DNA from 4 places in the Rhizobium sp. TAL182 genome. Region 4 is predicted to be linked to each of the others. Evidence: riboswitches for the same ligand, from Rfam matches in the RefSeq annotation. Region 4 holds a riboswitch; each other region holds the start of a gene.
The links. A riboswitch is a leader RNA that binds a small molecule or an ion and turns the genes downstream of it on or off. The one in region 4 is predicted to bind cobalamin.
Positions count from the first base shown of each region.

Region 1: it holds a riboswitch for cobalamin, as region 4 does, so the genes downstream of both, nrdH (glutaredoxin-like protein NrdH) here and bluB (5,6-dimethylbenzimidazole synthase) in region 4, are expected to answer to the same signal.
Region 2: it holds a riboswitch for cobalamin, as region 4 does, so the genes downstream of both, cobU (bifunctional adenosylcobinamide kinase/adenosylcobinamide-phosphate guanylyltransferase) here and bluB (5,6-dimethylbenzimidazole synthase) in region 4, are expected to answer to the same signal.
Region 3: it holds a riboswitch for cobalamin, as region 4 does, so the genes downstream of both, Tal182_RS18760 (CbtB domain-containing protein) here and bluB (5,6-dimethylbenzimidazole synthase) in region 4, are expected to answer to the same signal.

Region 1 covers NZ_CP021024.1:4,061,700-4,065,828, reverse strand. The annotation lists gene Tal182_RS20225 (heavy metal translocating P-type ATPase) at 1-1,934, shown strand, start outside; cobalamin riboswitch at 2,345-2,571, shown strand; gene nrdH (glutaredoxin-like protein NrdH) at 2,833-3,054, shown strand; gene nrdI (class Ib ribonucleoside-diphosphate reductase assembly flavoprotein NrdI) at 3,068-3,481, shown strand; gene nrdE (class 1b ribonucleoside-diphosphate reductase subunit alpha) at 3,460-4,129, shown strand, end outside.
Region 2 covers NZ_CP021024.1:2,683,812-2,687,940, reverse strand. The annotation lists gene Tal182_RS13485 (chloride channel protein) at 1-1,690, opposite strand, end outside; cobalamin riboswitch at 1,917-2,315, shown strand; gene cobU (bifunctional adenosylcobinamide kinase/adenosylcobinamide-phosphate guanylyltransferase) at 2,506-3,015, shown strand; gene cobW (cobalamin biosynthesis protein CobW) at 3,022-4,077, shown strand; gene cobN (cobaltochelatase subunit CobN) at 4,081-4,129, shown strand, end outside.
Region 3 covers NZ_CP021024.1:3,735,458-3,739,586, reverse strand. The annotation lists gene Tal182_RS18770 (bifunctional diguanylate cyclase/phosphodiesterase) at 82-1,653, opposite strand; gene Tal182_RS18765 (histidine phosphatase family protein) at 2,132-2,686, opposite strand; cobalamin riboswitch at 2,743-2,893, shown strand; gene Tal182_RS18760 (CbtB domain-containing protein) at 2,919-3,128, shown strand; gene Tal182_RS18755 (CbtA family protein) at 3,242-3,976, shown strand; gene Tal182_RS18750 (hypothetical protein) at 4,030-4,129, shown strand, end outside.
Region 4 covers NZ_CP021024.1:2,550,001-2,554,129, forward strand. The annotation lists gene Tal182_RS12805 (YciI family protein) at 1-324, opposite strand, end outside; gene Tal182_RS12810 (DUF2865 domain-containing protein) at 606-1,703, shown strand; gene bluB (5,6-dimethylbenzimidazole synthase) at 1,707-2,396, opposite strand; cobalamin riboswitch at 2,438-2,624, opposite strand; gene Tal182_RS12820 (3-deoxy-7-phosphoheptulonate synthase) at 3,001-4,065, shown strand; gene Tal182_RS12825 (TolB family protein) at 4,062-4,129, opposite strand, start outside.

The DNA of each region.
Region 1 (4,129 bases), 1.5 Mb from region 4:
GGCATGATCACGACCATGCCCATGACGAGAAGGAAATCGAAGGCCTGCATGGGCACGACCATGCGCCGATGACCGGTCCTTGGTGGCGGAGCAGGAAAGGCCGCCTGGCCATTTTTTCGGGTGCGGCACTCGCTGTCGCCTATGCCGTCGGCCATCTGGTGCCGGCGATCGCGTCCTATGCCTTCTTGGTCGCGATACTGGTCGGTCTGCTGCCGATTGCGCGGCGAGCCGTCATGGCGGCTTTGTCAGGCACGCCGTTTTCGATCGAGATGCTGATGACGATCGCCGCCGTCGGCGCCGTCATCATCAATGCGGGCGAGGAAGCGGCAACGGTCGTATTCCTGTTCCTCGTCGGCGAGCTGCTCGAAGGCGTGGCGGCGGGCAGGGCGCGTGAAAGCATCCAGTCGCTGACGGCCCTGGTGCCGAAGACCGCGCTGCTCGAAGACAATGGGCAGATGCGCGAGGTGCCGGCGGAAAGTCTTGCCGTCGGCGCGGTCATCATGGTTCGTCCCGGCGACCGCATCTCTGCCGACGGCGTCATCGTATCAGGCGAGAGCGCGATCGACGAGGCTCCGGTGACGGGCGAGAGCACGCCGGTGCGTAAGGGCGTCGATGCCGTCGTCTATGCCGGTACGGTCAATGGCGATGCGGTGCTCAGGGTTCGCGTCACGGCAGCCGCTGCCGACAATACCATCGCTCGCGTCGTCAAGCTGGTGGAAGAAGCGCAGGAATCGAAGGCGCCGACGGAGCGGTTCATCGATCGGTTTTCGCGCTACTACACGCCAGGTGTCGTCGTCGTCGCCGCACTGGTCGCGGTCATTCCGCCGCTGTTTTTCGGCGGCGCGTGGAGTGAATGGATCTACAAAGGCCTTGCCATCCTGCTGATCGGCTGCCCCTGCGCCCTCGTCATCTCGACGCCGGCGGCGATCGCCGCTTCGCTGTCGGCGGGCGCACGGCGCGGGCTGCTGATGAAGGGCGGAGCGGTCCTGGAGACGCTCGGCAAGGTGACGATGGTCGCCTTCGACAAGACGGGCACGCTGACGGAAGGCAAGCCTCGGGTCACCGACATCCTTTCCTTCGGATTGAGCGAGGCGCAGCTCCTGTCGCGCGCGGCTGTGCTCGAGCAGGGCTCCAGCCATCCGCTGGCACTGGCGATTCTCCACCGCGCCAAAGCGGACGGCGTGCCCGTGCCGCCCGCCTTCGAACTGGAAGCGCTGCCGGGCAAGGGGGTCACCGGCAAGGTCGGCGGCGAGACAGTGGATCTCTTATCGCCGCCTGCCGCACGCGAGCGTGGGGCGCTCAACGGGGAACAGGAGGCGCGTATTGCAGGGCTCAATGATGAGGGCAAGAGCGTATCGGTGCTGCTCGTCAATGGCGCTGCGGCCGGCCTGATCGCCATGCGCGACGAGCCGCGCGAGGATGCCGAAGTGGGGCTCTCGGCGCTCAAATCGGCCGGTGTCAAGGCGATGATGCTGACGGGCGACAACAAGCGGACGGCGGCCGCCGTCGCCGGCATGCTCGGCATCGACTGGCGCGGCGAGATGATGCCCGAGGACAAGCAGCGGGTCGTCGGTGAATTGAAGCGCGAAGGTTTCGTTGTCGCCAAGGTCGGCGACGGCATCAACGACGCGCCGGCGCTCGCTGCCGCCGATATCGGCATCGCCATGGGTGGCGGCACGGATGTGGCGCTGGAGACGGCCGATGCCGCCGTGCTGCACGGACGCGTCGGCGACGTGGCGCGGATGATCGCGCTTTCCAAGCGCACGATGCGCAATATCTTGCAGAATATCACCATCGCCCTCGGGCTGAAGGCTTTCTTTCTGGTGACCACGATCGCCGGCATTACCGGGCTCTGGCCGGCGATCCTCGCCGATACCGGCGCCACCGTGCTGGTGACGATCAATGCGCTGCGATTGCTTCGGATAAAGGTATGAACCCGACTGGCGGTGGGAAGACTGCCGATTCGGGCCTACCCCGGGAATCGAAAATAGCGGAGCCGGCCATCTGCCGGCTCTCAGTTTGCTGACAAAGTCTCCTCCGTCATGCTCGGCCTTGTGCCGAGCATCTAACCACCGCAACTATTAGACAGGAAAACGGTTTAATTTTCAGATGCTTAATTGGACGTGCGCAGATCCTCGGCACAAGGCCGAGGATGACGTCGCGGGTTGCAGTGCTTTGTCAGCAGCCTAGGAGGCAGCTTGCCGGCCGGTTCACGTCGAGGCCTTCTCCACAGCCTGTTTTCGTTAAGCTTTCGTTATCCCTGTTTTTCACAGGAATACAGCGATTTCAAACCTGCCGTAACGCAATGCACAAACCATCCGTTGACGTGAATTTGGATTCGCGTACTATATCTAGTGTTCGAGGTTCCCTCGATTCGTGAGGATCGAGGGCTAAGACGGGAATACGGTGCGTTGCGCCATCATGGCGCGGCGATGCCGGAGCTGCCCCCGCAACTGTAAGCGGCGAGCAACTGCCCAATTTCAGGTCACTGAGGCATGATGCCTTGGGAAGGCTGGAGCAGAGTGCTTTGACCCGCGAGCCAGGAGACCTGCCTTGAACGAAACGTCCACGGGCGGGGTGTACGGAAGGTCGCGTGATCGAATGCGGAATGATCCGCGCCTGTTGCGCTGCCCCGAACGTCCGCATGAGCACTTCGGGGTTTGAAGTCATGTCGAGAACATCAAGGCCGTCGCCCGCGCACATCCTGCGAGGGATGATATCAGGCGTTTAAAGCGCCAACCTTGCCACATCATTATCAAGCATTGTCCCGGACGCCGTACGGCGCCCGATCCAGCCCTGCGTCCTGAATCCATTGACATCACGAGGAACATGATGAGCGTTACCGTTTACAGCAAGCCGGCCTGCGTCCAATGCACTGCCACCTACCGCGCCCTCGACCGCCTGGGCGTGGACTATGAAATCGTCGATATTTCCCAGGATGCCGAAGCGCTCGATCGTGTGCGCGGCATGGGCTACATGCAGGTTCCGGTCGTGGTTGCCGGCAGCCAGCATTGGGCGGGTTTCCGACCCGACATGATCAGCGCGCTTTCCTGAGCTGAGAAAAGCGATGGGGCTGATCGTCTATTATTCCAGCCGATCCGGAAATACCCATCGTTTCGTCGAGAAGCTGGGGCTGCGCGCGGCGCGCATTCCCCTTGGCGCTGAGGACATCCATATCCGCGAACCTTATGTGCTGATCTTGCCTACCTATTGCGGCGACGGCGGCCCCGGGATCGTAAAGGGAGCCGTGCCCAAGCCGGTGATCCGCTTCCTCAACGATGCGGAAAACCGCTCCAACATCCGCGGCGTGATTGCCGCGGGCAACAGCAATTTCGGCGAGACCTACGGGCTAGCCGGCGATGTCATCTCGAAGAAGTGCCAGGTGCCGTATCTCTACAGGTTCGAGCTTCTGGGAACGGCCGAGGATGTCGCCAATGTCAAAGACGGGATGGGACGATTTTGGACACGGGAACAAATCTGACGCGGGATGCGGGCGCAAAACCGCTGAAGGCGGCTGAAACGCTCGATTATCACGCGCTGAACGCGATGCTGAACCTCTATGACGATGACGGCAAGATCCAACTCGACAAGGATCGCATGGCGGCCAGGCAATATTTCCTGCAGCATGTGAACCAGAACACCGTGTTTTTTCACAATCTTCGAGAAAAGCTCGATTACCTCGTCACTGAGGGCTATTACGAGCAGGAGGTGCTCGACCAATATTCCTTCAATTTTGTCCGCGACCTTTTCGATCAGGCCTATGCCAGGAAATTCCGTTTTCCCACTTTCCTCGGCGCTTTCAAATATTACACCAGCTACACGCTGAAGACCTTCGACGGAAAACGTTATCTCGAGCGCTACGAAGACCGCATCTGCATGGTGGCGCTGACTTTGGCGCGGGGCGACGAGGCCCTTGCCCGCGACATGGTCGACGAGATCATATCCGGCCGTTTCCAGCCGGCGACGCCGACCTTTCTCAATGCCGGCAAGAAGCAGCGCGGCGAACTGGTCTCCTGTTTCCTGTTGCGCGTCGAAGACAATATGGAATCGATCGGCCGGTCGATCAATTCGGCGCTGCAATTGTCGAAGCGCGGTGGCGGCGTGGCTTTGTCGCTGACGAACATACGGG
Region 2 (4,129 bases), 130 kb from region 4:
TCAGATTGTTGACGACGGCGAGCGCTTCGCTTTCGCTCTTGTCGAAGATCGCCGCCGCCTGCTTGGCATTCATCTGCGGCTGCAGGAAATCATTGCGGTAGCGGACGAAATCGGCAAGCATCTGGCTCTCGTCCTGGGCGTCGGTCGGGTTGGCGTAGATCTCAGGCACCAGCACGAGACCGGCATATTTGTCGTTCTCCTCGACGAGAATGACGCGTTGGGTTGAGCCGATCGGGAAGGTCTTCTTGAACTCCTCCAGCGAAGTATCAGCCCTTGCCGTTTTCACGTCGGCGCGCATCAGCTTGTTCACCGTCAGATTGCGGATCCAGCCAACGTCGTGGGCGCTGCGGATGCTTTCGCCGCGCAGGTGGAAGCGCCATGTGGCAAAGGAGTAGCCGAAGGTCGAGCGCACGACGAGCGAGGAGGTGATGACGGCGGCAAGAACCAGTGCCGTGATCGGAAAATCACCGGTGATTTCGAGCGCCAGGAAGGTCATCGTCAGCGGCCCGCCAATGACGGCGACCGACAGGGAACTCATCCCGACCACGGCATAAATGACTGGCGTCAATGTCGCATCGGCGAAATAGGGAGCGCAATAAGCAAAGAGCTTGCCGAGCAGGGCGCCCATGAACAGCGAGGCGAAAAACAGCCCGCCCCTGAAACCGGAGCCGATCGAGATCGCCGAGGCAAGGGATTTCAGGAGGAAGAGACCGATCAGCGCCGGGATCGCCACGTCGCGGGACAAGTTGAGATGCAGCGCGCCGTGGCCGGCCGACAGAACCTGGGGGGAGATCATGGCGAGAAGCCCGACGATGATGCCGCCGAGCGCCGGGCGAAAGGGCGGGGCGATCGAGCTCTTGCGCGCCACCTCCTCGATGAAGGCTACGCCCTGCATGAGGAGAATGCCAACGCCGGCGCAGAAGACGCCGAGCAGCAGCGCCGGGATATAATCGGCCGGCACGACCGAGCCGAAGCTGCCGATATCGATGGTGAAATCGCCCTCGGCAAGCAACCTTGCGATGAGGGTTGAAACGAGGGCGGAGACGACGACCGGGGTCAACGACACGATGGTATAGGTGCCGATGATCAGCTCGAAGGCGTAGAAGGCGCCCGTCAGCGGCGCGTTGAAGGCGGCGGCGATGGCGCCGGCCGCGCCGCAACCGACGAGGATGCGCAGGTCCGAGCGGCGCAGCTGCAGCTTGAGGCCGAATTTGGAGGCGATGCCCGCGGCGAGCTGGGTATAGCCGGCCTCCAGGCCGACGGAGGCGCCGAAGCCGTTGGAGATCAGGTTCTGTACGGCAACGATGATGCTATCGGTCAGGGAGAGGCGGCCGCCATGCAGTGCGTTCGCCTCGATCGGGTCGACCATTGGTTTCTTGCGCCGTTTGGCGAGGACCAGGAGCAGTAGGCCGAGCAGGGCGCCACCGATGACGGGGGCGGTGAGCAGCAGCATCTTGTCCTCGATGGCAGACGCGCTCAGCCTGTCGCTGTCGGCGATGCCGAAAACAAGCTGGTGCAGCTGGTTGGAGACATAGCTCATGCCGGTCACGGCAAGGCCCGAAGCGATGCCGACGATGGCGCCTGTCAGCGACAGGCCAACTTCGCTGCGGCGCGTCAGCGCACGCAGCCGCCCCGGATCGAAGAAAACACGCAGCGTTCGCAGGCGCCGCCGATCCAATTTCATAAGCATGGCTAGACAACTAGGCGAGGAGAGGCCGGGTCAAGAGCGGAGGTGCGGTTGCCTTGCAATGCAATTGCGGCGAAAACCCGACCGGCGGGTCAAATATTTATTACGTAAGCATCTGATAAAAGACGATATTTCCGGTAGAGTCAGTGGTGTTGGTTGGCCTTTCGCGCAGCGTTGCGGGAAGGTGTTTGCGAAGGTCGGTTGACTTCACCCGCCGGCTTGCCTAACCATCCGAGGAATAACGGATGGTTCCGGATCGGCATTTCGCCTTCCGGATGAAAAGGGAATGTGACGGGGCGGACCCACATCGGGCGCCTTCATCACAGCCGACCCCGCGACTGTAGAGCGGTCAGGGTCTTCCATCCGGCATCGAAACCTTTCGGCTGGCGGGCTGCAATCGTGCAGGCGGGTGGGATGGGCGACATGCCGGAAAAGCCACTGGAAATGCACGGTGATCAACCGGGGTCGGACGCCTCTATCTCTACGAATCGTCCACCTTTTCACCGAGGCAGCCGGGAAGGCGAGGCAGATCCGCTGGCACGATCAGGGGCGACCGGGCTTCCGGTTCGCCCCTGATCGCCGCCGATAACCGCGAGCCAGAAGACCTACCTTCCGTGCCGGGCGAAAAGCCCAACCCTGGGCAAGAGACCCGCTGCCAGCACGGAGGTTGTTTTGGCTGAGCGAACGAATTCAGTGCCGCCTGCGGTGGTGCGATACAGTGGCCGCGGTGCGGTGATTTCGGCCGCTTATGTCGAGTATGCGGGTGTCACAGCCTCGACGGCTAACGGCCACATCTTCTCTCCGAAGGCCGCTTCAGTATGACCACCACCCTCATCCTCGGCGGCGCACGCTCCGGCAAATCCCGTTTTGCCGAAAATCTCGTTATGGCAAGCGGCCTCGAGCGCCACTACCTCGCCACCGGCCGTGCCTGGGACGAGGAGATGCGGACGCGTATTGCCCAGCACAAGGCCGATCGCGGCCCCTCCTGGACGACGCATGAGGAGCCCCTCGATCTCGTCGAGAAGCTTACCGCCATCGACGGCGAGAGGCGCATTGTGCTGATCGACTGCCTGACGCTCTGGGTGACCAATCTGATAATGGAGGAGCGAGATATCCCAGCGGAGTTTACGGCGCTCGCCGATTTCCTGCCTAGCACCAGGGCGCGGATCGTCGTTGTTTCCAACGAGGTTGGCCTCGGCATCGTGCCTGACAATCGAATGGCGCGCGATTTTCGCGATCATGCCGGACGGCTGCACCAAATAATCGCGGCGAAGGCCGACGAAGTCTATTTCATCGCGGCCGGTCTGCCGTTGAAAATGAAGGGTTGAAGTTCCATGAACCAGCAGAAAATCCCCGCAACCGTCATCACCGGCTTCCTCGGCGCCGGCAAGACGACGATGATCCGCAACCTGCTCACCAATGCCGGCGGCAAAAAGATTGCGCTTATCATCAACGAGTTCGGCGATCTCGGTGTCGATGGCGAGGTGCTGAAGGGCTGCGGCGCGGAGAATTGCAGCGAGGACGATATCATCGAACTCACCAATGGCTGCATCTGCTGCACCGTCGCCGACGATTTCATCCCAACGATGACGAAGCTTCTGGAGCGCGAACAGCGGCCCGACCATATCGTCATCGAAACCTCCGGCCTCGCCCTGCCGCAGCCGCTGGTCGCCGCCTTCAACTGGCCTGATATCCGCACCCAGGTGACCGTCGACGGCGTCATTACGGTGGTCGACAGCGCGGCCGTTGCTGCCGGTCGTTTCGCCGACGACCATGATGCGGTCGAGGCGGCGCGTAGCGAAGACGACTCGCTCGATCATGAGAGCCCGATCGAGGAGCTGTTCGAAGACCAGCTCACATGCGCCGATCTCATCGTGCTCAACAAGACCGACCTGATCGATGGCGATGGCCTGGGCCGCGTGAAGAGCGAAGTTGCCTCCCGCGTCGCCCGCAAGCCGGTCATGATCGAGGCCAGGAATGGCGGGGTGCCGGCCGGCGTGTTGCTCGGCCTCGGCATCGGCACGGAAGACGATATCGCCAACCGCAAGTCCCATCACGAGCTGGAGCACGAGGAAGGGACGCCGCACGACCACGACGAATTCGACAGCTTCGTTGTCGAACTCGGCGCCGTTTCCGATCCGACAGGCTTTGTCGAGAAGCTGAAGGGCATCATCGCTGAGCATGACGTGCTGCGCCTCAAGGGCTTCATCGACGTTTCGAACAAGCCAATGCGCCTGCAGTTGCAGGCCGTCGGCAGCCGCATCGACCAGTATTTCGACCGCGCCTGGGCAGCGGGCGAGGCGCGCCGCACGCGCCTTGTCGTCATCGGCTTGCACGAAATGAACCAGGACGCGGTGCGCAAGGCGATCGAAGCGCTCATTCAGGGATAATCGATGCATCTGCTTCTGGCCCAGCAGGGAACGATCAGCGACGGCGAGGAGG
Region 3 (4,129 bases), 1.2 Mb from region 4:
ACGACGCGCGCCGGCCGGTCGACCATCCGACTCCGTTTGAGCCAACAGAATGCTTCAATCTAACCCGGAAAAGCTCTAGGGTCAGGCCGTCGACGCCAGATTGACGTTGCGATCGCGGATGAACATGCTGGCCTCGGCGGCGGGCATCGCCTTGCCGAAAAGATAGCCCTGGCCGATGTCGCAGCCGAGCTGCAGCAGGAAGGCAAGCTGGCCATGCTCCTCGACACCTTCCGCAGTCGTCTTGATATTGAGGCTTCTGCCGAGGCCAAGCATGGCGCGGACGATCTTTTCCTGGCGTTCGTCGTCGCGATAGGTGGCGATGAAGCTTTTGTCGATCTTGATCTTGTCGAAGCGGTAGCGGGCGAGCTGGGCGAGGCTCGAATAGCCTGTGCCGAAATCGTCGAGGGCGATCTGAATGCCGGCCGCATGCAGCTCTTCGAGAATGACGGCGGCGATAGCGGGATCTTGAATCAGCGCGTTTTCGGTAATCTCAACTTCCAGGCGCTGCGGCGGCAGCCGGCTTGCCGAAAGGACCTTGAGGATGCGGGACGTCAGCAGCCGGTCTTCCATCTGTACCGGCGAGACGTTGAAGGACAACGTGACATGCGCCGGCCAGGCGAGCGCATCGCTGCAGGCCTGCGCAAGGAGATCCTCGAACAAGGCGGTGATCATCCCGGTTTCCTCGGCAATGTCGATGAAGACAGCCGGCGGAATGTTGACGCCATCCTCGCCGATCCAGCGCGCGAGGGCTTCGAAACCGCAAAGCTGGCCGGTCTTCAGGTCGATCAGCGGTTGATAGAAAGGCTTGATCGCCTTGTTGGCGATTGCGGCGCGCAGTCTGGTTTCCAGGGAGGCGCGTTCGGCTACCTTGTCCTGCATCGAAGTTTCGAAGACGAGATAATGGTTGGGGCCGCGTGATTTGGCCTCATACATGGCGAGATCGGCACGGTGGGCGGCGTCTTCCAGCGGCTCGCTGTCTTCAACCCAGCGATCATAGCCGACGCTGGCGCCGACTTCGACGGCAAAGCCATCGATATGGATCGGCCGAGTGACGGCCTGGATCAGCAACTTGGCGAAACGCTCCTCGCGCTGCGTCGTCAGGGCGAAGGCGACGACGATGAATTCGTCACCGCCGAAGCGGTAGACGCAATCGGAATTGCCGAGCGCGCAGATGCGTTTGGCAACTTCGACCAACAACACGTCGCCGCCCTTGTGGCCGATGAGATCGTTGACTTTTTTGAAGCCGTCGAGGTCGACGGAGAAGATGGTGACGTTGTGGTCCCATTCCTCGATTTCCGCCTCGTCGCTTCTGACCGGCCGCGAGAGAATTTTGCGCTCGAAGGCGTAGCGATTCGGCAGCTTGGTCAGATGGTCGTGCGTTGCCGTCCAATCGGCCTTCGCTTGGGCGGCGGCGCGCAGTTCCATTTCCTTGCGCAGATCGGCAATACGCAGCACCGAGTAGATGAAGCTCATGGCGCCGGCGATGCCGAGTCCCAGAACGAGCTTGTCGGCGCCGTACTCGCCGAAGCCGGTCATGAAGGAAACCAGACTGTCGTCGAATTGGAGCAAGGTACCGAGGAGCCAGAGGGTAATCCCCAAACCGACGATCGACATGCATTGCCTTCCGGCTCTGCTCTGGAAAAACACCGGCATTATGCCTTCTCCATCTCCACCCGCGCCGGGATATCACAAAAGTCTGAAATGTTCGTTGAAACCAGAAGGCGAATATTTACAGGGAGCAGTTTGCGGTGGGTCGTCGGCAGACGGATAGCGTTGCGATGCAGCCAGGATCGGCACTGCGGCTGTTTTGCCGGTTCCGTTCGGGAAGAGGATGTTGCTGCAGGTGATTAGGCCGAAAAGATGCCAGAGGAACGAAGGCGAGCGTGCTGACGCATCGCTCGCCTTTTTTCGTGCTTCAGGCGGTGACGATCAGCAGCGGAACGCTGAGGATGAGACCGGCCAAAACCGTGAACGTCGCGACGCGCATCAACCGCAGGCGCCGTGTACGCTCTCCACTCCAATCATATGTCATTCTTCCATCTCCTTGGGACAAGGAAGTAGTCCCCGCAAAACCGGGTTCAACAGGAATGACGCGATTTGCTTGTGTAAGGCTGGAGAAAATAAGGAATCTCTAATGCTGGAGGCGCAGAGACCAGCGGCTTCCGTTGCTGGTCATGCGAACGATGGCGAGTGGCTCGACGTCGCTCAGCCAGAAGGAGGAGGGCGGCGCCTGAAGCACATGCGCGACTGCAGCCCGGATGACGGCCGCGTGGCTAATGGCGATCACGTGACCGCTTTGGGCGGACTGGGCATCCATCCAGCCAGCGACGCGCTTTCGCAGGTCGAGAAGACTCTCGCCGCCGTGCGGGGCAACCCCCGGCTCGGTCATCCAGGCCATGAGATTTTCCGGCTCTTCCGCCTCAATCGCCTCGATCGATCTGCCAGCCCAGCGGCCATGGTCGCAATCTCGAAGCGACGGATCAATTTGCGCTTCGAGACGGAGCGCCTCAGCCGTCTGGCGGGCGCGCAAGGCGGGGCTTGTGACAATACGATCGGCGTAGGGCAGGGCGGCGATCCTGGCTGCTTCTTCCACGGCCTTTTCTTCCAGCGGTTCGTCGAGCGGAAACAGGGCCTTGCGGTTCGCCGCCGTCGCCCCGTGGCAGATCCAGGTGAGGCGCGTATTCACGGTTGTTCTGATCTCCGAGGACGGGGTGTGGACGGCCTTTGCGGGCTTCGTGAAGTTTCGTTGACAGTCTCTTCGGCGTGCAGATATAACCGTGCTGTTGCGGGTTTGGAAGCCGGTGGAAACCCGGCGCGGTCGCGCCACTGTGACCAGTGTGTCGAAAGCTCTTCACGCTGGAAGTCAGACCCTGCCGCACAACACTCTTTCGACTGAACGCGTCATTCCGGAGGAATACATGTCTGACACCACTTTCGCGCCCGTTGCGGCGCCGGCCCCGATCCCGGTTGGCGAGATCCTTCCCTGGGCGATCTTCGGCGGTCTGCTGATGCTCATCGTTCTTTATTTCGTCGGCACCGAGGAGGGCGCGATGGCGCTGTTCAACGGCATGTATGTGCACGAATTCGTGCATGACGGCCGCCATCTTCTCGGCTTTCCCTGCCACTAAGCGCATCGCGATCTTTCGGATTCGTTTCTCGCGCTTTAGGTCTTTGTTTTACGCATGTCGGTATCGCAAAACCGCTGCATACTTTGCGCGACATGCTTAGGGGGAATACTGACATGGTTGGAAAGCTCCTGCTTCGCGGCATGCTTGCGGGCCTGATTGCTGGCATGCTCGTTTTCGCTTTTGCGCATATCTTCGGCGAGCCGCTGGTCGATGCGGCAATCGCCTTCGAGGAGGCGAGCGCCCAGGCTGCGGGCGAAGCTGCCGAACCTGAAATCGTCAGCCGGGCCACGCAGGCCGGTCCCGGCCTTTTCACAGGCGTCATGGCCTACAGCATCGCCGTCGGCGGGCTTTTTTCGCTCGCCTTCGCCTTCGTGCACGGCCGCTTCAGCAGCCTATCGGCGCGCGGCACCTCGGCCGTCATCGCCATTGCCGCCTTCGTGGCGGTCGTTCTGGTTCCCGGCATCAAATATCCGGCCAACCCGCCGGCGGTCGGCAATCCCGATACGATCGGCGTCAGGACCGAACTATTCTTCCTGATGATCGTCGTTTCGCTCGCCTCGCTGGTTGCCGCGATCGCGCTGTCGCGCCGCCTTGGCGAGCGTTTCGGTCTCTGGAACGGCGCGATCATTGCCGGCATCGCCTATCTCGTCTTCATCGGCTCGGTTCTCTATCTGCTGCCGCCGATCAACGAGGTGCCGGAGAATTTCTCGGCGATGGTGCTCTGGCGGTTCCGCAGCACCACGCTCGGCATGCACGCGATCCTTTGGACAACGCTCGGTCTTGTTTTCGGAGTGCTGGCAGAAAGGCCTCTTGCCGCCAAAAGCGGACTGCTGCCGACGTTCCGGTGATGCGGCATATCGGCAGGCTTGCTTTTCTCGGTCTCATCGCGAGCCTATCGCCAATGTCTATCGGAAATGCCCTCGCCCATGGGAGCAGCTCTGGCGGCTCCCATGCCGGGCTCGATATTCCGGCAATTTCCCACGGCGAGATGGCGGTCATTT
Region 4 (4,129 bases):
CTCAACGGTTCCCCAGGTCGCGGCAGGGCAGCGTGCCGCCCATTTGTTGGCCTCGTCCATATCGGCGACGTCGATGATAAAGTACCCACCGAACTGTTCGCGAACATCGGCATAAGGGCCGTCCAGAACGCTGACCTCGTTTCCTTGAACACGAACGAGATTGGCCTCAGAGGAGCTGACGAGCGCATTGCTCGAGACGAACGCAGCCGCCTTCTCCAGCGCTTGTTGATAGGCATACATCTGCCCCATGAAACGCGCCATGTCCTCGGGCGCTATGGAGTTCCCGGCAGTTTCGTCCGCATGCAGCATCAGCATGTAGCGCATTGCTTCATCCTCAGTGAAAGCCAATTCCCCACAGGAACGAGCGCCGAGAATAACAATTCGTGTGAAGAAGGGAACTGCTGTTGACGGCTGCAGTGTCCGCCTCCGGGTGCAATGCTGCGCCGACTTACCTGACGGAAGATTATCTGCGTCTTCTGGATAAAATCTCGAAAATGCGCTAGGAATTGATCCAAGCTTATTAAGAGAAACACGTTAAGAGACAAGGTACGGCGGATGGACGCCACCTTTGACCGATCGACACTTTCTCATTCCCGGACAACGCCGTGAAACGCCGAAACCTGTCTCTTGCTCTTGTGCTTGCGCTGGCATCGCCGGCCGCCGCACAGAGCAGCGCTATTTGCAACGACTTGCGCGGTCGCCTTGCCGACCTACCACGATCGATCGGCAACAATAACGGTCCGGAAGCCCGCCAATACGCCAGCGCAATCGCCGAGCAAAACCTCGAATTGCGCAAAGTCCGCAACGATCTGCGCAGCTATGGCTGCACCTCAGGCAGCATGGTCGTGATCGGCGGTGAGAATGCCGATTTTTGCGCCGAGCTTTCTGACGCCGAGGCCCGGATGATCGATAATATCCGCTATCTCCAGGACCGCCGCAACGAGCTGCGCAGCCAGGCCGGCGATGACGACGCGCGCCGAGAATTGACGGCGGCACTCGAACGCAATGGCTGCAACAGCGAAAATTTCTATACCCCGACAGAGCGCAGCGCCAGCGAGCCCGCCCCAAGCGTCGAGGAACAGGCGATGCGCACCGACACATTCATCCCGCTCGGCGGCGGTGAAGAGGCCGATCCGCGTTACGGCCTGCCGAGGACCGAAATGTTTTCGCCGGTCAGTACCATCTGCGTTCGCAGCTGCGACGGCGGCTTCTTCCCGATCAGTTCGAACACCACCTCGGTCGATTTCGGCCGCGATGCCCAGACCTGCGCCAAGATGTGCCCCGGCATCGAGACCGAGCTCTTTTATCGCGACGTGACCAGCACCGAAGCCTCGAACATGATTTCGGCCGCAACGGGTGCGCCCTATAGCGCCATGAAGAACGCCTTTGCCTACAAGAACCGCGCGCCTGGCGAAAAAAATTCCTGCGCCTGCAATCTCACCGCCTATTACGAGGAGATGCGCGGCAAGCAGGCCCTGAGCGAACCGCCGCAGCAGGGCTCGATCACGACGGTCCGCACCAATCCGCCGGCGAAAGATACCGCGGCAGCATCAGCCCCGCCGCAGCCATCCGTTCCCGAACGTCCCTACGACCCCACGCAGAACAAGGTCCGTCAGGTCGGCCCGCAATTCCTTGCCGGCGACCAGGGCTCGATCGACCTTGCCAATCCGGCAACGCCGGGCCCGCAACCACAACAGCAGTAATCGCTAAGGGTCGTTGCGTCCCCATCCATCATGGAACACGAGTTCCTCGAGCGGTAGCCGCTGCCGCCAACCTTTGACCGAGAGTTCCGGTTCATCATAAAGCCGGTCGACAAAGCCGGCACAGAGCCACGCGACCACCTCGATATGCTCGGGTATGCCGAGAATTGTTTTCAGGTCGCCTTCACGAAAGATGCTGACCCAGCCGATGCCGACCCCTTCGGCGCGGGCCGCAAGCCAGAGATTCTGGATTGCGCAAACGGTCGAATAGGAATCCATCCGCGGATTGTGCGTCCGTCCCAGCACCACGCTGCCGCCGCGGGTGGGATCGCAGGTCACGCATATGCCGAGCGACGCCTCCACGATGCCTTCGAGCTTCAGGGAGCGGTACGCCTGCCGCCGTTCGCCGTCGAACATCAGTGCCGCCTCTTCGTTGGCCTTTGCAAAAGCGTCCCGGACACGCGCGCGCACGGATTCGCTTTTCACCAGGATGAAGTTCCACGGCTGCATGAAGCCGACGGAGGGAGCGTGATGGGCGGCCATCAGAAGCCGCGCCACGACATCGTCCGGCAACGGATCGGGCAGGAACTGGCTGCGCACGTCGCGTCGGGTCAGGATCGCGTGATACACGGCCTCGCGTTCGGCCGGAGAAAAACCGGATGCCTCCGACAGGGCATCCTCAACAAAGGGTCGCATCGTCAAATCCCCAACAACGCAACCGCCCGCCGTCCGCGCGGGTTGGGTCTATCTTGCCAGGCCGGTCTTCTGACTTGGCGTCATCCGTCTGCCGCAGCCTTCCCGGCAAAAGCCAGTGGCATGATGAAGCGGCGGGCGTCGGCCTTACAGCGTTGGGCACGTTCCGGTCTTGCACCGGATTCCCGATTCTCCCGCGTGAAAGCGGGCACCTGACGAGGTATCTATTTCAGGAAAGCGCTTCGCGGGCAAGCGGAGGCAGCCGAGCCCGATGAGGCCGTTAGGCAAACAGCGATTTTTCCGCCTGACGTGCCGGTGAACAGGCGGCGGCTGGTCACGACCACGCTCGCAAACGCATTGGAGACTGCTGCACGCCCAAGCCCTCTTTCAGGCCGCAGATTCTGCGTGACAACGGAAGGCCGCCACGCTAAATACGCCGCATGTCGATCACTTCTGTCTACGCCTCGCGATTTTATTGGTACCGCTGCTCCCAGCGGATGCGGGCCCGTGCGTAACTGAATTCGACGCGACGACCACCCGAACAGCCGCTAGTCTACCTGGCGGCTTTTTTTGTTTCCGCACGGTATGACAAAACAGGAGCCACACCGTGCCCGATACCATTGATGATCTGCGTATCCTCGAAATCACCCCGCTGACCAAACCCGCAGATATCATCGCGGAAATCCCCCGAACCGTTGCCGTCAGCGAGACGGTGACCAGCAACCGTCATGCGATCCATCAGATCCTCGAGGGAGAAGACGACCGCCTGATCGTCGTCATCGGCCCCTGCTCCATCCACGATCCTGCTGCAGCACTCGAATATGCCGAGCGCTTAGCGGAACAGCGGCAGCGCCTCTCCAGCGATCTCGAAGTAGTCATGCGCGTCTATTTCGAAAAGCCCCGCACCACGGTCGGCTGGAAGGGTCTGATGAACGACCCGCATCTCGACGGCAGCTACCGCATCGAGGAAGGGCTTCGCATTGCCAGGCGCCTGCTGCTCGACATCAACGCAATGGGCCTGCCCGCTGGCGTTGAATTCCTCGAGACGATCACGCCGCAATACATTGCCGACCTTGTCAGCTGGGGTGCGATCGGCGCGCGTACGACCGAAAGCCAGATCCATCGCCAGCTCGCCTCCGGCCTCTCCTGCCCGATCGGCTTCAAGAACGGCACCGACGGCGGCGTCCGTGTCGCGCTCGACGCCATCCTGGCCGCATCGCAGCCGCATCACTTCCCGGCCGTCACCAAGGACGGACAGGCGGCAATCGCCTCGACAAAGGGCAATGAGGACTGCCACATCATTCTGCGCGGCGGCAAGCGGCCGAATTACGAGGCGGCCGATGTCGAAGCCGTCACAGCGGAATGCCTTAAACTCGGCGTCGCCCCGCGCATCCTCATCGACGCCAGCCATGCCAACAGCGGCAAAGACCCGATGAACCAGCCGCTCGTCGTCCATTCCGTGGCCTCGCAGATCGCCGCCGGAAACTATCATATCAAGGGCATGATGGTGGAAAGCAACCTCGTCGCCGGCCGCCAGGATCTCGTTCCCGGCAAGCCGCTGGTCTACGGCCAGTCTATCACCGATGGCTGCATCGACTGGAACATGTCGGTGACGGTATTGGAAGACCTGGCGAAAGCCGCTGGCGCGCGGCGCAAGGCGGCAGCGGCTTAATCAGCCGGGAAATAGCGCACATAAGCGAATTCTTCGCCATCAGGAGACCAGCAGGGCACATTGA